4 regions of the Halomonas sp. 11-S5 genome follow, and region 1 is predicted to be linked to each of the others. Evidence: predicted binding sites of a transcription regulator. Region 1 holds the regulator's gene; each other region holds the start of a gene.
What was found. Region 1 encodes FNR, which switches genes on or off when oxygen is low (the NO sensors DNR and NnrR bind a similar motif). Its sites were predicted from a motif close to TTGATNTANATCAA; they were not measured.
Positions count from the first base shown of each region.

Region 2: the regulator FNR is predicted to act here: its motif matches at 1,091-1,104, upstream of OP497_RS04825 (peptidase U32 family protein).
Region 3: the regulator FNR is predicted to act here: its motif matches at 801-814, upstream of OP497_RS15405 (ribonucleoside triphosphate reductase).
Region 4: the regulator FNR is predicted to act here: its motif matches at 1,417-1,430, upstream of dsrO (sulfate reduction electron transfer complex DsrMKJOP subunit DsrO).

Region 1 covers NZ_JARANW010000002.1:67,094-69,290, forward strand. Annotated here, with positions in the region: gene hemN (oxygen-independent coproporphyrinogen III oxidase) at 1-578, shown strand, start outside; gene fnr (fumarate/nitrate reduction transcriptional regulator Fnr) at 695-1,438, shown strand; gene ttcA (tRNA 2-thiocytidine(32) synthetase TtcA) at 1,607-2,197, opposite strand, start outside.
Region 2 covers NZ_JARANW010000004.1:110,788-112,984, reverse strand. Annotated here, with positions in the region: gene OP497_RS04835 (hemerythrin domain-containing protein) at 1-502, shown strand, start outside; gene OP497_RS04830 (globin) at 572-1,000, opposite strand; gene OP497_RS04825 (peptidase U32 family protein) at 1,200-2,195, shown strand.
Region 3 covers NZ_JARANW010000029.1:10,188-12,384, reverse strand. Annotated here, with positions in the region: gene OP497_RS15410 (site-specific DNA-methyltransferase) at 1-213, opposite strand, end outside; gene OP497_RS15405 (ribonucleoside triphosphate reductase) at 919-2,197, shown strand, end outside.
Region 4 covers NZ_JARANW010000011.1:92,003-94,199, reverse strand. Annotated here, with positions in the region: gene nrfD (NrfD/PsrC family molybdoenzyme membrane anchor subunit) at 1-566, opposite strand, end outside; gene dsrO (sulfate reduction electron transfer complex DsrMKJOP subunit DsrO) at 550-1,326, opposite strand; gene OP497_RS09990 (XRE family transcriptional regulator) at 1,589-1,867, opposite strand; gene lhgO (L-2-hydroxyglutarate oxidase) at 2,087-2,197, shown strand, end outside.

The DNA of each region.
Region 1 (2,197 bases):
GGATCCGGGCCGAGGAACTGCCGCCACCGGGGGAGCAGCTGGCCATCCTCGACACCGCCCTCGCGATGCTTGCCGGTGCCGGCTACGTGCACATCGGCATGGAACTCTTCGCCCGCCCCGAGGATCCGCTGGCCACGGCCCAGGCCCGGGGCCTGATGTCGCGCAGCCTGAGTGGCTACAGCGCGCTTCCCGCCGGCGACCACCTGGGCCTGGGCGTGAGTGCGCTCAGCCGGCTGGGCGGCATCGCCGCCCGCAACCCCATGGCCCTGGGCGACTACGAGGCGCGACTCGATGCCGGTCGCCTGCCGGTGGAGCGGGGCCTGCGACTGACCGATGACGACCGCCTGCGAGCCCGCGCCATCGAGCGCCTGATGTGCGACATGCGCCTGGACCTGGCCGTGCTCGGGCAGGCGTTCGACCTGGATGCCGGAGCACACCTGAACGAGGCCCTGGCCCGGCTGGCGCCGGCCGAACGGGACGGCCTGGTGAGGCGGCGCGGTCAGTGTCTCGAGGTCACGCCGGCGGGGCGGCTGCTGGTCCACCGCCTGGCCGCGGCCTTCGATGCCCGTGCCGCCTGACCGGCACGGCGCATGGCATCTCGCGCTCACGCGGGGGAGTACCTCCTAAGGGAGGCTTTGCCGGTGGACGACAATCCTCCATACTGTGACGAGAGTCATCATTCATGGAGGAGAGCATGCCCGACACCGCGACCGGTAGGTGCCGTTCATTGCTGAACGAGACCCGCTGCCAGACGTGCAGCCTGAGCTCGCTCTGCCTGCCCCTGGCGCTCGAGGTTCAGGACATGGACCAGTTCGACGCCATCATCCGGCGTCGGGCGCCGCTCAAGAAGGGCGAGTCGCTGTTCCGCCAAGGCAGCTCCTTCACCAGCGTCTTCGCGGTGCGCTCCGGCAGCCTCAAGCAGGTGACCACCGAGGGCAGCGGCGAGGACCAACTCACCAACTTCTACCTGCCCAGCGAACTGGTGGGACTCGACGGCATCGCCGAGGAACGCTACCCCGGCACGGTCGTGGCCCTGGAGACCACCACGGTGTGCGAGATTCCCTTCGACCGTCTCGACGCCCTCTCCGAGTCGCTGCCCGAGCTTCGGGGCCAGCTCTACCGCAGCATGAGCAAGGAGATGCGCGACGATCGCCGCATGATGCGGCTGCTCTCACGCAAGACCGCCGACCAGCGCCTGGCCAGCTTCTTCACCAGCCTCTCCGACCGCTTCCGCCGTCGCGGCTACTCCCCCTACAGCTTCCGGCTCTCCATGTCCCGAGCCGACATCGGCAATTACCTGGGACTGGCCGTGGAGACCGTCAGCCGCATCCTGGGCCGTTTCCAGTCACAAGGACTGGTGGCCGTTTCCGGCCGCGAGGTCAACATCCTCGACCTGGCGGCGCTGATCGAAGTGGCCGAGGAGGAGGGCGCGCACTAAAGCTCGAAGCTCGAAGCTCGAAGCTCGAAGCTCGAAGCTCGAAGCTCGAAGCTCGAAGCTCGAAGCTCGAAGCTCGAAGCTCGAAGCTCGAAGGCAGCCTGAATCGAATCGCCCCCGTGACCTTGTCACGGGGGCGATTCGATTGTCTTGCCGCTTACGGCTTAAAGCTTACAGCTCCTGATGGATATCGATGCGGTCGGCCTGCCTCTGCGCCTGCTTCTCCTCGAGGCCGGCGAAGTCGAAGAGCTCGCGGTCGGCCAGCTGCGAGGGCGCTACGTTGGTGACCGCCTTGAACATGCTCTCGAGACGGCCGGGATGCGTCGTCTCCCACTCGGCCAGCATCTCCTTGACCACCTGGCGCTGCAGGTTGGGCTGAGAGCCGCAGAGGTTGCAGGGAATGATCGGGAAGTCCATCAGCCGAGCGAACTCGGCGATGTCCGCCTCGCGGCAGTAGGCGAGCGGGCGGATGACCATGTTGCGGCCATCGTCGGAGAGCAGCTTGGGCGGCATCGCCTTGAGGCTGCCGCCGAAGAACATATTGAGAAACAGCGTCTCGAGGATGTCCTCGCGGTGGTGGCCCAGCGCCACCTTGGTGGCACCGATCTCCTCCGCGAAGCCGTAGAGCGAGCCCCGCCGCAGCCGCGAGCAGAGCGCGCAGGTGGTCTTGCCCTCGGGGGTCTTCTCCTTGACCACCGAGTAGGTGTCACGCTCGAGGATATGGTACTCGACGCCGATGCCCTCCAGGTAGGCCGGCAGCAC
Region 2 (2,197 bases), on a different contig from region 1:
ACTGCTGGCCAATCTATGCCACTACCTGACCCACCAGCCCGAAGAGTGGCACCACCCGGTGGAGGACGCCCTCTTCGCCCGCCTGGCCGGCTGCCATGCACAAAGCGCCGAGCTGCTGGCGGTGCTCAGTGAGGAGCACCGGCGGATCACCCGCGATGGAAACGAGCTCGAGGCGACCTTCCGCCGCCAGGCGGATGACATGCCGGAGGATGAGCTCGACCCCGGCCGGCTCAACCTGGCTCGCGCCTTCAGCGAGCTCTATCACCATCACCTGTACAGCGAGAACCGCCACGTCTATCCGCTCATCGAGCGCTGTGTCCCGGCCGCCGAGCTGGATGAGATGTCGCCCCGTATCCCGCTTTTGATCCCCGCCGAAGGCAGCCCAGCTTTCCAGAGGCTCTACCGGCAGATCGCCGATCACCACACCGGGCTGCGTCTGGGCCACAGTGAGCAGGCCGACTTCTGCCCGCTCTGCGACGCCACGCCGGCGCCCGCCTCTTGACCCGACATGCAACAGGAGCCCCGGCATCGCCCCCATGGACATCCGCCCCTGGGGGCTCTTTGCACTGGGCTAGTCGAAACGGATTCCCCGATCGTAATGGAAGGTCATGAAGACGATGCCCGGCGTCATCACCAGCCGCCAGGCCAGCTCGACGTCGTCATCGAACTGCTCGTCGAAGTCGCGCACCGTGTCGACCAGGGTCTCGAGCCAGAGGTCATAGAGCGCAGGGGGGATATCGAGATGGGCACGATCGTGGCTGACCGCCACCTGCTGCAGGTAGTAGTCGGCATGACTCGACGCGTAGAACGCCAGCAAGTGATAGAAGGCCTTCTTTAGCATGGCCCGCTGGCGCGCCATGTCGGTATGACGAAACTTCTCCTTCACCTCCGGAGAGGCGGCGACAAAGCGCTCATAGAAGGCCGCGAAGAACGCCTGCCCTTCGACTTCCCGGCTCAGGACCCGCACGTAGCTCTCATCGAACAGGCGTTCAATGTCCATGACTCTCCCCGCCTGGTGAGCATGCCTGACTCAAGACTAGGCCAGACGCCTGTGCAAGGCTTCGTCGGGTCTCTCCTTCATCATCCCGGTATGATCTGCATCACGCCCACGTGAATACTCTCTCGCCATGACGCCAGTCAAGGGTCTAACAGGGATAGTCGACTAACATGGTCGGGTTTTCATCGAGAGGAGTCTCGCCATGGAGCTCGTCTGCCCCGCCGGCAACCTGCCCGCCCTGAAGCGCGCCGTGGACGAGGGCGCCGATGCCGTCTACTTCGGCTTCCAGAACACCACCAACGCTCGCCAGTTCGCAGGCCTCAACTTCACCGACAAGCGCGCCCGGGAGGGCATCGACTACGCCCACGCTCGCGGCAAGCGGGTGTTCTGCGCCATCAACACCTACCCGCAGCCGGATGGCTGGGCGATGTGGACCCGCGCCGTGGACCAGGCCGCCGAGCTGGGCGTCGATGCGCTGATCATGGCCGACATGGGGCTGCTCGACTACGCCGCCCGCCGCCACCCGAACCTTGCCCGCCACCTCTCGGTGCAGGGCTCGGCCACCAGCCATGAGGCGCTGCGCTTCTACCACGAGCAGTTCGGCATCCGGCGCGCGGTGCTGCCCCGCGTGCTCTCCATCACCCAGGTGCGCGACCTGGCCAAGCAGTCGCCGGTGGAACTGGAGGTATTCGCCTTCGGCAGCCTGTGCATCATGGCCGAGGGGCGCTGCTATCTCTCATCGTATCTCACCGGCGAATCGCCCAACACCCGCGGGGTCTGCTCCCCGGCGGCCCATGTGCGCTGGGAGGAGACCCGGGAAGGGCTGGAATCGCGCCTCAACGGCGTGCTGATCGACCGCTACGGGGAGGGCGAGAATGCCGGCTACCCCACCCTGTGCAAAGGGCGCTTCGAGGTGGGAGGCGAGACCTACCATGCCATCGAGGAGCCCACCAGCCTCAACACCCTGGAACTGCTCCCGGAGCTCCAGGAGCTCGGCATCGCGGCGGTGAAGATCGAGGGCCGCCAGCGCAGCCCGGCCTATGTATCAAAGGTCGCCGGCATCTGGCGCCAGGCACTGGATCGTGTCGATCGAGCCCCCAAGCACTTCCACGTCGAGCCCGCCTGGATGACCGGCCTCGGCGAGGTCTCCGAAGGCAGCACCACCACCCTGGGCGCCTACGAGCGCCGCTGGAAATAGGA
Region 3 (2,197 bases), on a different contig from region 1:
AGCGAGACGGTACACGGAGCCGCCCCGACCGCGCCCCTTGCCCAGCACGCCCTCCTCGATCAAGCCGTCGCGGACTTGCTCGTAGTCGAGCTTGTCGACCTCGCCTGCCTCTTCGCCGAGCCGCTTGAGCAGCCTGGCGTTGCCGATGGTGCTGCCGTCATCGGGCACGAGGGTGAGGATCAGCTCACGTAGCTGGGCGTCGGTCTGGCTCATGGGGCGTCCCTGTCGTTCTGGCGGCGATGAATGCGCTTAGCCTGCTGATGATACAGGCCATCATGGTGAATCGGCAGGGTGGCCGCAAGGCGCGAGGTCAAGGACGGTTATCGAGGCAGGGGGAGAAACTCGCTTGTGACGCCCCGGCATGAAACATGGCTTCCAGGTCACCGGCGCATCGCTTTGTAGTGGCATAGTGAATCTGGCCACCTGATTTCGAGTGTATGAACACTCACATAGACAGTCAGGTGCGGATTTCCGATGGCACCCACTGATCAGAGTAAACTCATCGAGGATCCGGCCTTTCTCTGCGCGAGAGCCCTGTGCATAGCGCTCCCTCAGAACACCTATCAGCTCTTGCCTACCGGGAGTCGTCATTTTCTTCGCCATTACCACCACCTCAGATACTGCCCTTGGTAACTCAGTATGTGAGGCAACACCCTCTTGTGGGTAACCATTTCGGCGAGGCAATGCGCATAGCCAAGCAATGACTACCTCAGCCGAGCCATGCACCCAGCCATGCACCCAGCCATGCCGGTGTGTCATGGCAGCAAGTAGCGGCCGCATGCTAGCCACTCTCCTTTTTCCTGACCTGGATCATGTCGCTGCCGCGGCAGGGTGCCTATCCTTCTCATGCACAATATGTGGTGTCGTTTATAGTTAAAAACACCATATGTAGTTATCCAGCCAGTGAAGGAGCACTCCATGGGAAGCCTGCAGCCCGGCACCGTCAGGGTGGCGTCGACGGTCAACGAATACCTGCAGCGTGCCGACTGGCGCGTCAATGCCAACGCCAACCAGGGCTACTCCCTGGGCGGGCTGATCCTCAACGCCTCCGGCAAGCTGATCGCCAACTACTGGCTCAACGAGGTCTACCCCACTGAGGTAAGCGACGCCCATCGCGTGGGCGACCTGCATATCCACGACCTGGACATGCTCAGCGGCTACTGCGCCGGCTGGTCGCTGCGCACCCTGCTGATCGAGGGCTTCAACGGGGTGCCTGGCCGAGCGGAGAGCGCGCCGCCCCGCCACCTCTCCAGCGCGCTGGGGCAGATGGTCAACTTCCTCGGCACCCTGCAGAACGAGTGGGCCGGCGCCCAGGCGTTCAGCTCCTTCGATACCTACCTGGCGCCCTTCGTGCGTCTCGACCGGCTCGACTACCCGGCGGTCAAGCAGGCGGTGCAGGAGTTCATCTACAACCTCAACGTGCCGTCGCGCTGGGGCAGCCAGACGCCGTTCACCAACCTGACCTTCGACTGGACCTGCCCGGCGGACCTGCGCGACCAGGTGCCGGTCATCGGCGGGGCGGAGCAGCCCTTCACTTACGGCGAGCTGCAGGCCGAGATGGACCTGCTCAACCGTGCCTACCTCGAGGTGATGGAGGCGGGTGACTGCCGCGGCCGGGTGTTCACCTTCCCGATCCCCACCTACAACATCACCCATGACTTCGACTGGGAGAGCGACAACGCCGAACGGCTCTTCGCGCTGACCGCCCGCTACGGGCTGCCGTACTTCCAGAACTTCCTCAACTCGGACCTGGAGCCTCACATGGTGCGCTCCATGTGCTGCCGGCTGCAGCTCGACCTCAGCGAGCTGCTCAAGCGCGGCAATGGCCTATTCGGCAGCGCCGAGCAGACCGGCTCGCTGGGCGTGGTGACGATCAACTGCGCGCGCCTGGGGCATCGTTTCGCCGGCGACCGGGCGGGGCTTTACGCCGAGCTGGACCGGCTGCTCGAACTGGGTCGCGACAGCCTGGAGATCAAGCGCGACTGCATCCAGCAATGGATGGACGACGGCCTCTACCCCTATAGCCAGCGTTACCTGGGTACGCTGCGCAATCACTTCTCGACCCTGGGGGTGAACGGCCTCAACGAGATGGTGCGCAATCTCAGCGACGACCGCTTCGACATCGCCGACCCGGAGGGCCAGCAGCTGGCGATCGAGGTGCTGGAGCATGTGCGCGAGCGGATGCGGGAGTTCCAGG
Region 4 (2,197 bases), on a different contig from region 1:
ACGAACATCGGCGGTAGCCACAGGGTGTGCCACAGTGGGCGGGCCTTGACGATGGCCACCTCGGCGCCGGTGTAGAGCATGATGCCGGTGGAGAGGGCCAGGGTGCCCAGGCCCACCAGCACCAGCAGGGCGCGCGGGGTAGGGGAGTTGCCCAGCGACAGCCAGCGGGCAATGAAGCCGGCGATGCCGGGCGCCTGACGATGGGCCTGCAGCGCCGGGCGCCAGGCCAGCCAGGCCAGCACGATTACGCCTACCACGTATAGCGGCAGGATCAGGCTGCCGATGGACATCCATGAGTGGCTGTTGGCGTAGGCGTAGAAGTGCCAGAAGCGCAGCGGCTGGTGCAGGTCGGCGAGCAGCGCCACCGGGGCCACCAGGGTGGTGGTCAGGCAGGCGAGCAGGGCCAGGCGTGCGGTAGGCAACCAGGCCTTCTTGCCGAACACCAGCGCCGGGGCGGCCAGCCACAGGGTGGCGTAGGAGAGGGCGATCAGGAAAAAGTACTGCACTGCCCAGGGGTACCAGGCGATGTCGTAGCGCGGGGCGAGCAGCTCAATGGCGGAATTCATAGCCCATCTCCTTGCCGTGGGGGTCGAGGACGTCCAGGGCCACCGGCGCGGCGTCGGGGCGAGTGACGAAGCGCTCGTCCATGCCGAGGTAGAAGACCTGGGGCCGGGTGTTCTTCTCGGGCTGCAGCACCATCAGATTATTGCGGTGCTCGGCGATCATGCGGCTGATCTGGCTCTCGGGGTCGCGCATGTCGCCGATGATCCGCGCGCCGCCCACGCAGCTCTCCACGCAGGCTGGCAGTAGGCCCGCCTCCAGGCGGTGGGCGCAGAAGGTGCACTTGTCGGCGGTCTGGGTGCGCTCGTTGATGAAGCGGGCATCGTAGGGGCAGGCGTTGACGCAGTAGGCGCAGCCCACGCAGCGGTCGCTGTCGACCACCACGATGCCGTCCTGGCGCTGGTAGGTGGCCTCCACCGGACAGACCGGCACGCAGGGCGGGTTCTCGCAGTGGTTGCAGAGCCTCGGCAGCATGAAGGTGGCGACCTCACCGGTCTCCTGGTGCTCCACCTCGTACTGGGCAACGGTGGTGCGAAAGCTGCCCAGCGGGGCGGCGTTCTCGATATGGCACGACACGGTGCAGGCCTGGCAGCCGATGCACTGGCGTAGGTCGATGAGCATGCCGTAGCGCTTGCTGGGATCGCCTTCACGGCGGGGTGGCTGCTGGTTGATGCCGGCGCTGGCGACGCTCGAGAGCGGCACCATCGCGGCGCCCGCGCTGAGGCGGGCCAGCTGGCCGAGAAGGGAACGGCGAATGGGGTCCATGGCGCCTCCGGTGGCCTGGGTGGGGCGGGGTTGCCGCCTGACGGGTCAAGGTTGATACCGGAAGGCTACCTGCGACCAAGGTCTAGGCATTTGATGTCGATCAAGGGATTGTTAGTAATCTCTTAATCCTGGCGTAATGTTAGTGCAAGTCATTGAGTTTAAAAGGTTTTAAGGATGCCTGGCGGGCAAGAAAAAACGCCCCGCCTGCAGGGCGGAGCGTTCGCTGTTCGTCATCGTGCCGGCCTCCCGCGGGAGGGAGTGATCAGGGCGGTGAATTGCTCGGGTCGATGGTGCGGTAGACCAGGCGCAGCTCGTCGATGGAGAGGTGCTCCAGCTTCCCCGAGAGGAGGTCGCTGATCTTCTGCATCGGCAGACCGGCGCGGCGGGCGATTTCCTTGCTGCCCAGGTCCGACACGGCGATCAGCCGCGTGATGATGCGCATGAGGCGTGACCGTTTTTCCAGGTCCCTGACATCGAGGTCAGGGCAGCTTCGCGGGGGGTCGGTGAGTTCCGCGTGGGCGGTGTGACGTGCCGTGCTCATGATGCTCCAGTGGGCGGTTTCGACAGCCACACTATGGGGGCTATCCGGCGTTTTTGCCAGTATCGATTCGGTGATTCTTTGGTGTTATTCGAGGCCTCATGCCAAGACTCTGCGCAACCCGCGCCAGGTCTGACGCGTCGTGACTCGATCGACGGGTTAGACTGACGAGGCCACGCCGTGACGACGGCATGGCCGTCTCATTGGAGGAGCGAGGACGGCATGTACGATTTCATCATCATCGGTGGCGGCATCCTGGGCATGTCCACCGCCATGCAGCTCAAGCAGGCCTATCCGGATCGCCGCATGCTGGTGGTGGAGAAGGAGGGCGAG